DNA from 2 places in the Blautia sp. AF17-9LB genome. Region 1 is predicted to be linked to the other one. Evidence: riboswitches for the same ligand, from Rfam matches in the RefSeq annotation. Region 1 holds a riboswitch; the other holds the start of a gene.

Evidence for each region. A riboswitch is a leader RNA that binds a small molecule or an ion and turns the genes downstream of it on or off. The one in region 1 is predicted to bind cobalamin.
Region 2: another riboswitch for cobalamin. It lies ahead of DWX00_RS18100 (hypothetical protein); the one in region 1 lies ahead of DWX00_RS08960 (sirohydrochlorin cobaltochelatase).

What each region holds. Positions count from the first base shown of each region.
Region 1 is NZ_QUGU01000007.1:33,803-41,779, forward strand. It holds gene DWX00_RS08950 (ABC transporter ATP-binding protein/permease) at 1-1,702, shown strand, start outside; gene DWX00_RS08955 (amino acid ABC transporter ATP-binding/permease protein) at 1,702-3,432, shown strand; cobalamin riboswitch at 3,496-3,689, shown strand; gene DWX00_RS08960 (sirohydrochlorin cobaltochelatase) at 3,984-5,288, shown strand; gene DWX00_RS08965 (hypothetical protein) at 5,428-6,039, shown strand; gene DWX00_RS08970 (DUF2798 domain-containing protein) at 6,152-6,610, opposite strand; gene DWX00_RS08975 (TrmH family RNA methyltransferase) at 6,970-7,794, shown strand; gene DWX00_RS08980 (AraC family transcriptional regulator) at 7,886-7,977, opposite strand, start outside.
Region 2 is NZ_QUGU01000023.1:45,116-53,092, forward strand. It holds gene DWX00_RS18095 (ABC transporter substrate-binding protein) at 1-517, opposite strand, end outside; gene DWX00_RS18100 (hypothetical protein) at 597-4,367, opposite strand; cobalamin riboswitch at 4,647-4,850, opposite strand; gene DWX00_RS18105 (DUF885 domain-containing protein) at 4,970-6,736, shown strand; gene DWX00_RS18110 (polysaccharide deacetylase) at 6,827-7,977, opposite strand, start outside.

The DNA of each region.
Region 1 (7,977 bases):
GAAAAAGTATATCGTGTACACGATTCTGTGGCAGTGGGCGGCGCTTCTGTCGCAGGTGATCGCGGTATTTACGGTCGCCGATCTGCTGGAACGGGTCGTGTATGGTGCGGTAACGGCAGCGGCTGTGAAACGGACGATTTTTACACTGGCAATTGTTGTTGTGATCCGCTTTTTCTGCGAGCGGATGGGCGCGCGGTCGTCGTATCTTGCGTGTGTGGATGTGAAACGGATTCTGCGTGAGAAAATTTATGAAAAAATGCTGAAGATCGGTGCATCGTACAGCGAGCAGGTGTCTTCCTCAGAGGTCGTACAGGTGTCCACCGAAGGTGTGGAGCAGCTCGAAACATACTTTGGAAAGTATCTGCCGCAGCTGTTTTACAGCCTGCTCGCACCGCTCACGCTGTTCGCCATCCTCTGCCGGGTGAGCTTGAAAGCGAGCATGGTCCTTCTGATCTGCGTGCCGCTGATCCCAGTTTCGATCGTAGTGGTACAGAAGATTGCGAAGAAGCTGCTGAACAAATATTGGAGTATTTACACAGGGCTCGGCGATTCGTTCCTTGAAAATCTGCAAGGCCTGACGACCTTAAAAATCTATCAGGCCGACCAGCAGAAAGCCGACGAGATGGATGTGGAATCCCAGAACTTCCGCCGGATCACGATGAAAGTTCTGACGATGCAGCTCAACTCAACGAGCGTGATGGACATCGTAGCATACGGCGGCGCGGCGGTTGGCATGGCGGTGGCGGTATCGGAATTTCTGAAAGGAAACCTCACCGTGTCCGGAACGCTCTGCATTGTGCTGCTGGCGAGTGAGTTTTTCCTGCCGCTGCGTCTGCTCGGATCGTTCTTCCACATCGCGATGAACGGCATGGCGGCGAGTGACAAGATTTTCAAAATCCTTGATCTGCCGGAGCCGCAGGCGGGAGAACGGACGCTGCCGGACGGACCGCTGGATGTTGTGTTGGAGGATGTGCATTTTTCCTATGAAGAAGACCGGGAAATCTTAAAAGGCATTGACCTTACACTCCCGGCGGGCAGTTTTGTATCGCTGGTCGGCGAATCCGGCTGCGGAAAGAGTACGATTGCGGGTATCCTTGCGGCAAAGAACCGTGGATATACAGGGCGCATCACCCTGGGCGGTGTGCCGCTCTCGGAAGTCGCTGAGACGGATCTGATGAAGCACGTTGTTCTGGTCCGCCACAACAGTTACTTATTTAAAGGAACCGTAGAAGAGAACCTGCGCATGGCGAAACCGGATGCGACGAAGGAGGAGATGGAGGCGGTTCTGCAGAAAGTCAATCTGCTGGGATTCTTACAGACACAGAACGGACTGCAGACAGGGCTTCTCGAAAAAGCAGGAAACCTCTCCGGCGGCCAGTGCCAGCGTCTTGTGATTGCGCGGGCGCTGCTTCGGAGCGACAGTGCGGTGTATATCTTTGATGAAGCCGCATCGAATATTGATGTCGAGAGTGAAGAGCTGATCATGAATGTGATTCATGAACTCGCAAAGACGAAAACGGTATTGCTGATTTCCCACCGCCTTGCGAACGTCGTACAGTCAGATCAGATTTATTTCCTGAAAAACGGTACCATCTGCGAGCGTGGAACGCATGCGGAACTGATGGAACAGAACGGCGCATACCGTCATCTGTACGACAGCCAGATGGTACTGGAAAACTATGGAAAGGAGGGGAATGCATGATGAACGAGAAGAAAAATACAGCAAAACGCAGAAGCGCCCTCCGGATTATGGGAAGCCTGATCGGGCTGGTGAAGCCATTGCTTCATATTATGATGGCGGCAATTATTCTTGGAACAATGGGATATTTATGTGCGATCTTCCTGACGATTCTGGCAGGACAGGTCATCGTGCATGGCTTACTGACGGGCGCGGCAGGGACGAGCCTTTCGGTGCAAAACATGTGGCTTGTACATACCCCGGTAAAAACGATACTCACGGTGATGATCGTGATCGCGGTGCTGCGCGGCATTCTGCATTATGCGGAGCAGTACTGCAACCACTTTATTGCTTTTAAACTGCTGGCGATCATCCGCCATAAAGTGTTTGCAGCTTTGCGGAAGCTCTGCCCGGCGAAGCTGGAAGGACGGGACAAAGGAAATCTGATTTCGATTATCACAACCGATATCGAACTTCTGGAAGTATTCTATGCGCATACGATTTCCCCGATTGCGATTGCAGCATTAACTTCTCTGATTATGGTATGCTTCATTGGAAGATACCATGTTCTGGCAGGGCTGCTTGCACTTGCGGCGTATCTGACGGTCGGCGTTGTGATCCCGATGTGGAACGGAAAGCGCGGAAGCCAGAAAGGAATGGAGTTCCGGACAGGCTTTGGCGAGCTGAACAGCTTCGTGCTGGATTCCCTGCGTGGCCTCGACGAGACGATTCAGTACGGACAGGGCGAAAAACGGAAAGAGCAGATGTCAGGGCGGTCGAAAGAACTGGCTTCTGTGCAGGAAAACTTAAGCCGCATGGAAGGCTCCCAGCGGTCTGTCACCAACATGGTGATTCTTCTGGCATCGTTCGGCATGCTGGCACTGACGATCTATCTTTACACGAAAGGCGGGATCGGATTTGAGGGAGTCCTGACCTGCACAGTCGCGATGATGGGTTCCTTCGGCCCGGTCGTGGCGCTGTCCAGCCTGTCGAATAACCTGAATCAGACGCTGGCAAGCGGCGAGCGTGTGCTTTCCCTTCTCGAGGAAGCGCCGCTGGTGGAGGAAATTCCGGGAGATGCGGCATCCGGCGGTGACCACGCATTTGCAGGAGCCGAGGCGCAGAATGTAACGTTTGCCTACGAAGACGAGACGATTCTGGATCAGTATTCGCTGAAACTGGAACCGGGAAAAATCACCGGCATCCACGGCGCGAGCGGTTCCGGAAAATCGACGATCTTAAAACTTCTGATGCGCTTCTGGGATGTCCAGACGGGGCGCGTTTCCGTGGACGGAGCCGATGTCCGCAAAATCCCGACAAAGCATCTGCGCGATATGGAAAGCTATGTGACGCAGGAGACACACCTGTTCCACGATTCGATTGCGAACAATATCGCTATTGCAAAACCCGGCGCGACGCGGGAAGAAATTATGGAGGCGGCGAAGAAGGTGTCCATACATGATTTCATCATGACACTGCCAAACGGCTACGACACCGAAGTCGGAGAACTCGGCGATACGCTGTCCGGCGGAGAAAAACAGCGGATCGGTATCGCGCGGGCATTCCTGCATGACGCATCCATGATCCTGCTGGACGAGCCGACATCGAATCTTGATTCCTTAAATGAAGGAATTATTCTGAAATCCCTGAAAGAATCGGCAGAAGAGAAAACCATTGTGCTCGTATCGCACAGAGTGTCCACGATGAACGTCGCGGATGTGGTATATGAAATGGAAAATGGCCGGATTTCCTGATTTTACAGCACTTGACAGAGAAAAGACGATGTGCTACACTAACAGTCGTTAAAGAAAAGACAATTAAATATCGATGTGTAAGGTGTCGGACATACGTGTCCGGTGAAAAGGGAAGCAGGTGTGAATCCTGCACGAACTCGTCACCGTATTTTGCAAGCAGGGGAATGATCCACTGGGAAACCGGGAAGGAGACCGATGCGCTGGAGTCAAATCCTGAAGCAATGAGCCGGGAGACCTGCCTTTCGCAGTACAGGAACGTTACGTTCGTGCCACGAGGAACTGGCAGTACAAAACAGGAAAGCGGACATTTGCCCCACAGCGGGTGAGATGGTTTTCTTTGTGATAAAAATACTGGAAGCCCCTCGTTGAAAAACGAAAGGGCTTCTTTCTATTTACGCGGGCAACGAGCCAAAGTCCGTGCTTGCACGAGACCTTAGCGACTGCCGCGATAACTTGAGAAACTCGCGGAGCGTGTTTCTCATAGTTTGAAATGTAAAACGTCCCCGATATTGGTTGTTGCAAAGATACCAGCAAATGGGAGGAAAACAAAAATGAAAAAGAAACTTGTAGTCGCTTTAATTTCAGCAGCTATGGTAACATCTATGCTCGGCGCATGCGGAAGCAGCAACGCATCCAGCAGCAGCGCAAGCAGCACAGCAACAAGCAGCGTAAGTGCATCTTCCGCATCTGAGGAAGACACCACAGCAGCAAGCAGCAGCGTAAGCGCATCTTCTGCATCTGAAGAGGTATCCGCAGATGCAGACCAGGAGGCAGCAGATAAAGTGGCAGCTTTGATTGACGCAATTTATGTACAGGAAAGAAATGATAACACCGACGAGCAGTGCAAAGAAGCAAAAGAGGCATGGGATGCCCTGACAGACGCACAGAAAGAACTCGTAGAAGGTGAGAACGCAGATCCGGATTACTTCGGAAGAGACACAGGGGATGCTTCCAAGGATGATCCGTTAAACGGAGACGAGATCGGCGAGAATGAGCTTCTGGTTGTAAGCTTTGGTACTTCCTTCAACGACAGCCGTGCTGAGGATATCGGAGGCGTTGAGAAAGCTCTGCAGGCTGCATATCCGGACTGGTCCGTAAGACGTGCCTTCACTGCACAGATCATCATCAACCATGTACAGGCCCGCGATGACGAGAAGATCGACAACGTAGATCAGGCACTGGAAAGAGCTGTAAGCAATGGCGTGAAAAAACTGATTATTCAGCCGACTCATCTGATGCACGGCGCAGAGTACGACGAGCTGAAAGAAGCAGTAGATAGCTATAAAGATAAATTTGAGTCCGTAACCATCGCAGAGCCGCTGCTTGGCGAGGTTGGAAGTGACGCTACCGTAATCAACGAGGACAAACAGGCCGTTGCAGAAGCAATCACGGCACAGGCAGTAAAATCTGCAAATTATGACAGTCTGGATGCAGCAGCAGAGGACGGCACTGCTTTCGTATTTATGGGACATGGTACTTCCCACAATGCAAAAGTAACTTACAGCCAGATGCAGACACAGATGGATACTCTTGGATACAAAAACGTATTCATCGGAACCGTTGAGGGCGAGCCGGAAGAGACCGCCTGCGAGAATGTGATCGAGGCAGTAAAAGCAGCCGGATACAAGAAAGTAATTCTTCGTCCGCTGATGGTTGTTGCAGGTGACCACGCAAACAACGATATGGCAGGCGAGGATGAGGATTCCTGGAAGAGCCAGTTTGAGGCATCCGGTGCATTCGATGAGATCAACACTCAGATCGAAGGTCTTGGAAGAATTGATGCTGTTGAGCAGCTGTATGTACAGCACACCAAGGCAGCTATGGACGGCAACGGCGTTCAGGACGATGCTGAATAATTAGGGGTTGTATTCCGAACGTAAAATAGAGTAAAATAAGATCCGGCAGTACGGCTGAAGAGACTCAGTGTGCTGTCGGATTTTAAGTTGAGCGGATGAAAAAGATCCGCTTCAAGGTGATACAAGGAGGAATTTTATTATGAGAAAAAAATTGGCAGTTCTTTTTCTTGGAGCAGCACTGACTGTATCCATGCTCGGCGCATGTGGCGGAAAGGATGCAGCGTCATCTTCTGCATCTGCAGTATCTGCGTCTTCTGCGGCAGACGCATCTTCCGCTTCTGTACAGGATGCATCTAAGGCAGAGAGCAGTACATCCACATCAGATGTTTCAGCAGAAAGCGCATCGGCAGCGGAGACTGCAGGAGAAAGCAGCGCATCAGAGCTGGAAGACGGTACGTATACGGCAGACTTCAATACAGACAGCAATATGTTCCATGTCAATGAAGCAAAAGAAGGAAAGGGTGTCCTGACGGTAAAAGACGGAAAAATGACCATCCACGTCAGCCTGGTATCCAAAAACATTGTCAATGTCTTTGTGGGAACAAAAGAAGAAGCACAGGCAGACGGCGCAGAGCTGATCGAGCCGACCACAGATGAGGTAACGTATTCTGACGGAACCACAGATGAAGTGTACGGCTTTGATATCCCGGTAGAAAAACTGGACGAGGATTTCAATGTTGCGATCATTGGTAAAAAAGGAACCTGGTATGATCATGTAGTCAGCGTATCCAATCCGGTACCGCAGGAGTAATCCCGGAAGAAAACAAAAGATATCCACAGAAGGCGAACCATTTTGCACCGTCTGTCCACAGAAATTGTGGAAAGAGAGGGGAAAAGCGGTTCGCCTTTGTGGATATCTTTTCTTATTTTTCCGGAAACAGTTTGCGGAACAGAAAACGGATGAAGGGTCCGCAGTACATGAGCTGCCAGAAGAAGGCAACCGGGAAGTTTAAAAACGTGGTCTGGAGCCAGACAGCAACGAATTCCTTTCCGGCATTTTTAAACAGCAGCGTTGCAATAAAACTCATAATCGGACACATAATAGCAATAATCATAATGGAAATTGCCAGCGTGATTACGATCGGACGATCCTGCGGTGTTACCATGCAAAAAGCTAATTTGTGAGCCAGATGATCCACGAGGAAAAACTCGAGGATAAAAGCGGCCGGCCACATGATTATCATCTCGTGAAACGCCATCAGAAAGACCTGATTTGTCATTCCGCCGATGTTCATGGAAATGTTGTAGCAGATCATGGCATAGACCATCAGAAAGGACATCATGAGGGTAAATACAACGTTTTGAAATTTTGTTTTTGGCATCGATTGTTCTCCTTTTCTTTGCAATTTTGAAAAATGGGCGCAAAAAAGACACATGTGTTGTTCGTTAACCAAGCAATGCACTTGTGCCGTTTCCAATCTGATACCAATCTTTTCTGCAGTTTTTAATTTTGAACCGTCGATTATTATAACGTCTCTGGCGGCGTTTGGCAAGAGGAAATTGAGAAATTTTTAAAAAAGACAGATAAACAAGAAAATTCGATGCGTGCTGGAAGCACGGTTTGGCGAATGGTGCGGGGAACGGCACCGGCGGGAAAAAGAATGGATTGCGAAACGGGAGCGGGATTGCTACAATAGAACATAGTGAAAACAAAGAGAAAACGCAAAAGGAAATCAATATTATGTCAGAGATCAGAAAAATCGAAAACTTTGCGGCGCCGGAGCTCGACGTGTATGCGCGTCTTTCAGAACCGCAGTTATTGCACTATTATGAACCGCAGCCAGGCCTTTTTCTTGCGGAGAGTCCGCGTGTCATCGAGCGTGCGCTGGATGCCGGATATGAACCGGTTTCGTTCCTTGCCGGAAGCGCAGAGCTTGCCGCAAACGAAGCACTCTTTGCGCACTGCCCGGACGCGCCGGTCTATACAGCAGAGACGAAGGTGCTGGAACAACTCACAGGCTTTGCCCTCACGCGCGGCATGCTCTGCGCGATGCACCGCCGCACGCTTCCGGCTATGGAGGAAATCTGCCGGAATGCCCGCCGCGTGGCGATTCTGGAAAATGTCGTGAACCCGACGAATGTCGGTGCGATTTTCCGTTCTGCCGCCGCGCTTGGCATCGATGCCGTGCTTCTCACATCAGGCTGCAGCAACCCGCTGTACCGCCGCGCCATCCGCGTGAGCATGGGAAATGTCTTCCAGGTCCCATGGACCGTGCTGCCAGGCGGCAGTTACTGGCCGGAGCAGGGAATTGCTGCACTGCAGGAACTTGGATTTTATACCGTTGCGATGGCATTAAAAGAAGACTCCGTTCCGATGGATGATCCGTCGTTGAAAACGCATGAAAAGCTCGCCATTCTGCTCGGAACCGAGGGTGACGGACTGGCAAGTGATACGATCGCTGAAACAGATGCAACCGTGCTGATTCCGATGACACACGGTGTGGATTCACTGAACGTCGCTGCGGCGAGCGCTGTCGCATTCTGGGAGCTGGCGGGAAGAAGATAAAGATGTTCCGTCGGTACCGGAGATTACGGAATAAAAATAGGATCAGAGATAGATTTTCGGGATGCATATTTTGATGCATCCCTTTTTGAATTTATGAATTTTGAAATTCCTTCCGATACATCTGCGGCGTACATCCCACTTTGCTTCGGAACTGCCGGTTGAAGTTGGAAAGGTTGCGGAAAC
Region 2 (7,977 bases), on a different contig from region 1:
GTTCCAGCGGCTGATGGATTACAATTACGTCGGAATCGAGGTCATCCGGCGCCTCTTTTCCGTCCGGGACGAGCAGATACTGCGCGCCGTCTTTGACATCGATCAGTTTATAGCCGTCTGTGCAGTAGTATACGTTAAAGCACTCCGCGTAATTCAGGACCATCTTGCTCTCGATGGTGATTCCGGTGATGTCCGGTGCGTCGCTGACATCGTCTGTCGTTGCGAAACCATCCGCGGATGCGGTATCACTCCCGGAGGTGCTGCTCGCAGCAGTGGCTTCGGAGGTGCTTTCACTTTCAGCCGTACTTTCCGAGACGGATGTGCTCTCCGTCTGGCTTTCGGAAACGTCTGCTGCGGATGCTGTGGATGTGCTGCTCTCAGAAACTGCCGAAGTGCCCGACGCGGACGATGTGCTGCTTCCCGTTGATGCGGTGCTGCCGCAGGCCGTCAGTGACATCGCTGCTGCAAGAAAAAGTGCGGCCCATTTTTTCAGCTTTCTTTCGTTTTTTCCTGTCATTTGATATTCCTTTCTGAAAGAAAAAGCCGCTGCCATACGGCAGCAGCCCTTTCTCATTTTTTGCTGCAAATTATTGTACTTATTTATTCTCTTCTGCCTTTACCATCTGCTGGAACAGCTCGTTTGCCTGATCCTCGCATCCGAAGATCACGCCGTAGACTTTCAGCCACTCTGCTTTCGCAAGATCGGTCTTCTCGTCTGCGGAACGGTCAACCAGCATCGGAATGGTCAGGGTTGCCAGACGCTCTGCGGTGTCGGACAGACGCTCATTTTCCTCTTTCAGAAGTTCTTCCGTAGTCTTGTCTTCGTCTGCTTTCTCATCCGTTGTCTTATCGTCTTTATCGTCCTTCTGATCCTCAGCTTTGGTATCTGCGGTCTCGTCGGCTGCATCAGCATCTTCCTCATCTTTTGCATTTCCCGGAAGGAACTCAGACGGAAGAATTGCAAAATCGATTTCGTCTTTTACCAGAGCTTTGTAGTCCAGATCATCGAATGCTCCGTCGAAGGAGATTTTTTTGTCTTCCATTGCTTTTGCAATGTTTTCGATCTGGCAGTCTTTCTGCTCCATGCCGACTGCTTTGATGCTCTCTGCTGCGTCTAACTGCTCATCGAGAAGTTTCAGGGCATCCTCAGATGCTACGTATGTTTTCTCAACCGGAAGCTGGATCACGATCATATCTTTGTCCAGTCCTGCCGGAATCTCAACATCTTTCGGAACGATCAGATATTTGACAACATTGCCTTCGTACAGCTCTTTTGTCTTTTCGGTCAGATCTTTCGCTTTCTCAGTGCTGGTCTTTTTGGAATCGGATGCTGCTGCCGCTTCTTCCTCGTCGGTTGCTGCTGCGGTATCCTCCGCTGCTGCGGTATCGGTATCTTCTGCTTTCTTGTCGTCCTCGTTCTGTTTCTCCGGATCACGCTCGGTATCTTTTGTCATATCGATCTCCAGCAGGGTGATGCCTTCGTCGTAATGATACATCTTGAAGTACTCTGCGTAAGCAAGTTTTGTCTCTGCTTTGTATTCCAGTCCCATGATCTCTGGAGCGGTGGTATCCAACTTGGAGTTATCGGTGCTGATCGTGGAGATTGTTCCGTCTGCTTTTACAAATCCTGTGCTGGAAGAAGTGCTGCCGCCCTTCTTTGCTGCTGCCAGGGAGATGAAGATGTTGTAGGAAATCTCATGGGCAACGGACATTCTGGTGGTCATACCGATGATGGTATTGTTCTTGTTCAGCTCAACCGGAATGGTGAAGATGCTGCTTCCGCCGCTGACATTTGCCATGTATTTATTTCCGTTTGCTTTTACATATCCGTAGTACGGACTGCTGAATGCGATCGTTGCATAAGCCTGTCCGTTCGTTACAGTAATCTTGCTGCAGGAGATGGTTACCTTTCCGGATCCGCCGGAGAAGGAGAATCCGTCTGGTGTGTAAACGCCGTCTGCCAGTGTGGTTGCACTGTCTACTTTGGATGTGCCGCCGCTTAAGTCAGACTCATATTTGGATTCCTGCTCCGGTTTGGTATCGGCCGGTTTCTGGGTCGGTGCCGGAGTCGGAGTGCTGGTCGGTTTTACAACCGGTGTCTCGGATGGAGATACGGTTGGGGTCTTGGTCGGAACGAGGGTTGGTTTCGGATCGTTGGAATCATCCGACGGCAGATCTCCGGTCTTTTTCAGGCTGGAGGATGCGATCGTGATGGTTCTGTCAAACCATTTGCCGCTCTTTACTGCGTGAGCTGCCACTGCCAGGCCCTGATCCAGTGCTTCTACCGGAATTTCAAACTGCAGTCCTGTTTTTGTCTCGCCGTTTAAGGTGTACTCACCTTTTCCTTTGGATGCAATCCATGCACTCTTATCTGCTGCTGCATCTGCTGCTGTTCCCAGATACAGGTAATTGTAACCTGCTCCGCTTAAGGTGATAAGTGCTGTCATTTTTCCATCTTTTGCAGTCAGTTTTACTTTGACTACTTTAAACATTGCTGCACCAGTCTCAGCAGTTGCTTCGTAGATACCGTCTGCAATTTTGTTTGTCTCATCTGCCGGAAGATCTGAGGTCTTTTTCAGACTTGCTGATGCGATGGTGATGGTTCTTGCATACCATTTGTCCCGTTTTTCAGAATGGGATGCAACGGTAAGCGGCTGATCAAGTGCTGCTACCGGGATTTCATACTGCATTCCGGTTTTGGTCTGTCCGTCATCGGTCGTATAATCCGCTGTTCCGATGCCCGCGATCCATGCGCTCTTATCTGCAGCAGCTGCCTCTTCCGGAGTTCCCATATACAGGTAGTCATAAGCAACACCGCTTAAGGTGATCTTAGCTTTCATATCACCATCTTTTACGGTCAGCTCCACAGCCACTACTTTGAACATCTGAGCACCCGTCTCGGCGGTTCCGCTGTAAATGCCATTTGGAACTTTAGATGGCTCCGGGGTCGGCGTTGCGGTTGGTGCCGGGATCTCAGTCGGTTCCGGGGTTACGGTCGGTTCCGGGGTTGGTGTAACATCTGGTGTTTTCGTTCCCGGAATCACAAAGTAAAGCTGCTGTTTCGTATACCAGGTTCCGTCTTTCTTTCCAAGAACAATCGGAACGGTTGTGCCGGCTTTGTCAGCATCTACTTCAAACGCAAAGGAAAAACCGTCGTTTGCTTCCTGCATTCCCTGAATAACCGGTGCTTTTGCAAGGTCATCATTATTTCCAAAATACAGTTTATCAAACGATGTGTTGTTTGTTTTCAGGGTAAGAACAAGTTTGTCGCCCTTGTTGATCATGGTTGCCTCAGAGATGAGGAACATTTTGAATGCTTGACCGTTGTCCTTTACAACAGGTGCTTCTACGCTGACTGGTGTCTCGGAAGAATCATCGCCTGGTGTTTCACTCGGGGCCGGGGGCTCGGTCGGTTCCGGGGTTACGGTCGGGATTGCAGCGGTGCTGTGGATCGTAACAGTTTTATCAGCCCATGTTTTTTTCTTGGCTGAGCGAACGGCAACATCCATCTGTTTGTCAAGCTCTTCCACCGGAATTTCAAAACGATATCCGGTCTTTTCTGCACCGGTCTTCGTATCCGTATAGGTTTCGCTTCCTGTCGGAGCAATCCAGCTCTTTTCATCTGCTGCGGCAGCTTCTGCTGCTGTTCCCGTATACAGGTAATCATAGCCGGTTCCACTCAGCAGAATGGATGCTTTCAGTTTTCCATCTTTTACGATGAGTCTGGAAGAAATCACACGGAACATGCTTCCGGTTGCTTCTGCAGAAGTCTCATACTCACCATCTGCCGGTTTTGCTGCTTCCGCTGCTTTTGTTTCTTTCTCCTCGGCTGTATTGGATGCCTCATTTTTGGTTGTTTCTTTTACTTCCGTTTTCGGCTGTTCTGCCGCCGGACTGGTATTCTCTTTTACAGCATCTTTGGTTTCTTCTTTTGCCGGTGTTTCTTTTTTAGCATCCTTGGAAGTCTCATCTGCTGCTTCCGGCTCTTTTTCTGTGGTATCGGCAGTCTCTTCACCGTCTTTTGCAGTGTCCTCTGCAGTATCTTCCGAAGCATCCTCATCTGCAGATGGTGTCTCGGTCTCGTCAGATCCTGCCGGTGTCTGATCCTCTGCAGGCGCAACCGGTGTTTCCGTCGGCTCTTCTGCCGGAGTCTCTGCAGTGCTTTCACTGCTCTCGGTTTCTGCCGGTGTTGTTTCCGGTTCTGCCGTCTCTGCTGTTTCTTCGCTCTGCAGCGCTTCCTCTGCGGCTGCGCTGCTTTCTGTCTGTGCTGCTTTTTCCTGCGTATCTGCTAATACGCTGGCAGTCGGGCTCATGATCATGGACGCCGACAACAGCAGTGCCAGAAATTTGCTTGAATTTCCTTTCATAACTTCTCCTTTTCTTCGGATATCCTTCGCGCATCTGCTCCGGATTCCGTCTGACTTTTTCAGGCAGCTGGGCGGTGCCTGTCCCCGTCAATGATGTCTCCCTGCAAGTAATCTTGTTTTTGAGGACACATTTTTTCTGCGAAAAGACAAACAGACATCTGCTTTTTCTGCAAAAGAGTTTCTCCACCGGAGCTCTTTTTCGGACGCATGGCGACAAAAAAGCAGATGTCCGATTTTGCTTCGTACATCTTTCCATGAATATATGCTTTCATCGGAAGCGATTCACTAACCTTTCCAGCAGGTTTCCTGACTCGCAGATCTTCACGGCAGCCGCGCCTTCTCATGCGTTTCGCACAATGGCATTTCTGCAGCTAACACTCCCTGCTTACAGTGACCGGATCGCTCAGGATTTCCACCTGATTCCCTTTTATCTTCGCGGATTCTTTTTCAAATCCGTTCCGCACTGAAAAGTCCCTTATTTCATTCGTTACTGATTATAGCAAAGCCGTTTTGGAAAGTCAAATGAAAGGCCACGGAAAAAGCGCATAAAATCAGCATTTTTTTCATACTTTATGATAACTGTCCGCACCGGAGCCTATTCTATGAAACCAGCTTCTCTGCACCGCCGCATCCTGTTCCCTCTGCTTCTGTGCGGCGGACTTCTTTTCGCCCTGCTGTTCTGGTATTTTTCCCCGTTCTTTTCCCCTGGTGAGAACCGCCGGTTTTCCGCGTATGTGGAGGAACGGTTCCACTCCGAGGTAACCTCTTCTGCCATCACGCTCCACTATACCCTCGCTGATCCGGCTTCCCGCGGAATTGCCCCCGGCACCGCCTCGTTCGGCACGGTTTCCATCCCTGACCGCACCTCATATGATGCCCTGCTGCAGAGTGTGGAAACAACGCTCACATCCTTTCATCGCAACCGCCTCTCCGCGGAAAATCAGATCACGCTCGATCTTCTGCTCTACGAGCTGGACTGCGAGAAAATGCCGGGCAGCACCAGCCTTCTTGCGGAACCGCTCGGTCCGTCGCTCGGGATTCAGGCACAGCTTCCCATTCTGCTCGCAGAGTACCCGTTCCGCACACAGCAGGATATCGCCGATTACCTCCATCTTCTGCAGGATCTCCCGCGCTATTTCTCCGACCTCATCGCACTCGAGCAGGAAAAATCCCGGCAGGGCGTGTTTCAGAATGACCTTGCGGTCGATGGCATTATCCGCCAGTGCAGTGCTTTTCTCGCCGACGCGGATACACCGGAAAGCCATCTGCTCCACACCGTTTTTCAGAATAAACTGCAGGCGTCTTCACTGTTTTCTGAGGCGGAAAGGAATCTCTGTCTGCAGACGCATGAAAAACTCCTTACCTCCTGTGTTTTTCCCGCCTACCGCTCTCTTTCCGATGCGCTTTCTTCACTCTGCGGCAAAGGAACGCAGAACGCCGGCGGTCTTTCCCGGCAGGAAGACGGACTTTCCTACTATGCGTATCTTCTCCGCAGCCGCGTCGGTGTTGACGCTTCACCGGAGGAGCTGACCCGCCTTTTAACACAGCAGCTTGCGGACCAGTGTGCCGAAATGCAGATCATTCTCGATCAGAATCCGTCGCTCTCCCTCTCAGAGCAGGCGCTCGTGCTGCCGTTCTCCACGCCGGAGGAAATGCTTGCCGATCTGCAGAATGCCGTTTCTGAAGATTTTCCCGTTCTTTCGGGTATCGCATACGAAGTAAAGACCGTGGATGACTCTCTCAAGGATTTTTTAAGCCCCGCCTTTTATCTCACACCGCCCGCCGATGTCAATTCACCCAACTCCATTTACCTGAATCCCGCGGATGAGATGACCGGCATCGAGCTGTATTCCACACTTGCCCACGAGGGCTTTCCCGGCCATCTGTACCAGACCGTCTCGTTCTCGCGCTCCGACCCGCTTCTGATCCGCCGTCTCTACGCGCCGTCGGGTTATGTGGAAGGATGGGCAACTTACGTTGAATCATATGCCTGCCGCTACGCCGCACGTAATCTCGATGCAAACACGCAGGCGCTCTGCCGTCTCTGGTATCTGAACCGCTCGGTGCATCTTACCCTCTGCTCGCTGCTGGATCTCGGAATCCACAGCCAGGGATGGCTCCTCTCGGATGCGTCAGCCTTTCTGGCGCAGTTCGGCATCACGGATGCGTCGGCCGCTGCCTCTTTATATCAGTATATTCTCGAGACACCGGCGAACTATCTGAAATACTGTGTCGGATCGCTCTCGTTTTCACAGCTCCTCTCGGAAGTGCAGGAACAGGAAGGTGACTCATTCTCATTGATCGGTTTCCATGAAAAACTGCTCCGTCTCGGGCCTCTGCCGTTTCCGCTCGTAGAAAAATATCTGTAAACGGTTCGCCCTGCTGAAAAAAAGATCTCACAAACTTTCTTCTATAAATAATAGAAAGTTCTGTGAGATCTTTTTCATTTTCAAAATTCTTTAACCTAAATTGTAAAGAGATGGATCTGTCGGCCGCTGCGGATCAATAACAGAGGCAGAATCAAACAGATCGCTTGTTCTGTCCTCGCCGCCTCCGTAGAGGTTCTGGTACAGACGGTATCCATCCAGGTTTCTTCGTCCCATACGCAGGTAATTGTCTCTTACCTGAACAAAATACTGGGAGGAATCTACGTTGCAGTAGATGTTGAAGCCCTGGCTCTTTAAGTAAGCAAACTTCTCATTGTCCATCGTGTAATCGTGCCAGTCGGAAAGATCCTGTCCATGTGCAAAGATGATGATATCGCTTCCGCCGATGAGCGGTGCAACATACGTCAGCCATTTCTCGGTATCCGCCTGGATCGTCTCGATCGGTTTGTCGCCGACACGGATATGGCCCCAGGTATGGCTTGCGAATGTCCAGCCGTCTGCTTTGATCGCATTGGCTACTTTTTTCGCCTCCTCGCACTCTTTATCCCAGTCGAAATCCGGGTGTGCATCAAGCCATGCTACCTGATCATCCGTCAGATCTTCTCTCGTCTTGTAATCACCGTCGGTGCGGTATCCGAGGATTCCATCGTAGCCGGTCAGTGCTACGGTTCCGCGCGCATTGTGGTATACGGCATCCGGATGCGCTTCGATAAACTGATCCATCAGCGGGATACAGTCGTAAGCACCGGTCACAACAGTTCCGTCATCCTGAATATATTCGCAGGTCGGTTTTCCGTCGTCGCCGACTACCATCTTGCTGGCAATACCGCGTCCGTCGTAAGAGTGGTAATAGGAAAGGTCATCCAGAGAAAGAACGAATGCTTTCTTGCCCTCCGGCAGGTAAATGTCCCCTTCCTCGTAATGAACGGTTCCGTCATCATCTACGGTCTTTTTCACGAGATCGTTGATCGAAACCATGACATATCCTCTGTCGTACATCTGCTGGGTAATCGCGTTGAACTCATCCACGGTGGTCATCCACTGGCAGAAGCCTGCGGTCTGTGCGTTGTCCTGATAGAACGCTTTCTGCGGATCGACTACAAGAGAATGATAGAAAATGTGGGTTACTTCGTTGACGTTGACGCGCACACAGGCATCTCTCGTGCTGGTGTACTCTGCTACTTTTGTGATGATATCCGCGTCGGTCGCTGCGCCCTCTACGC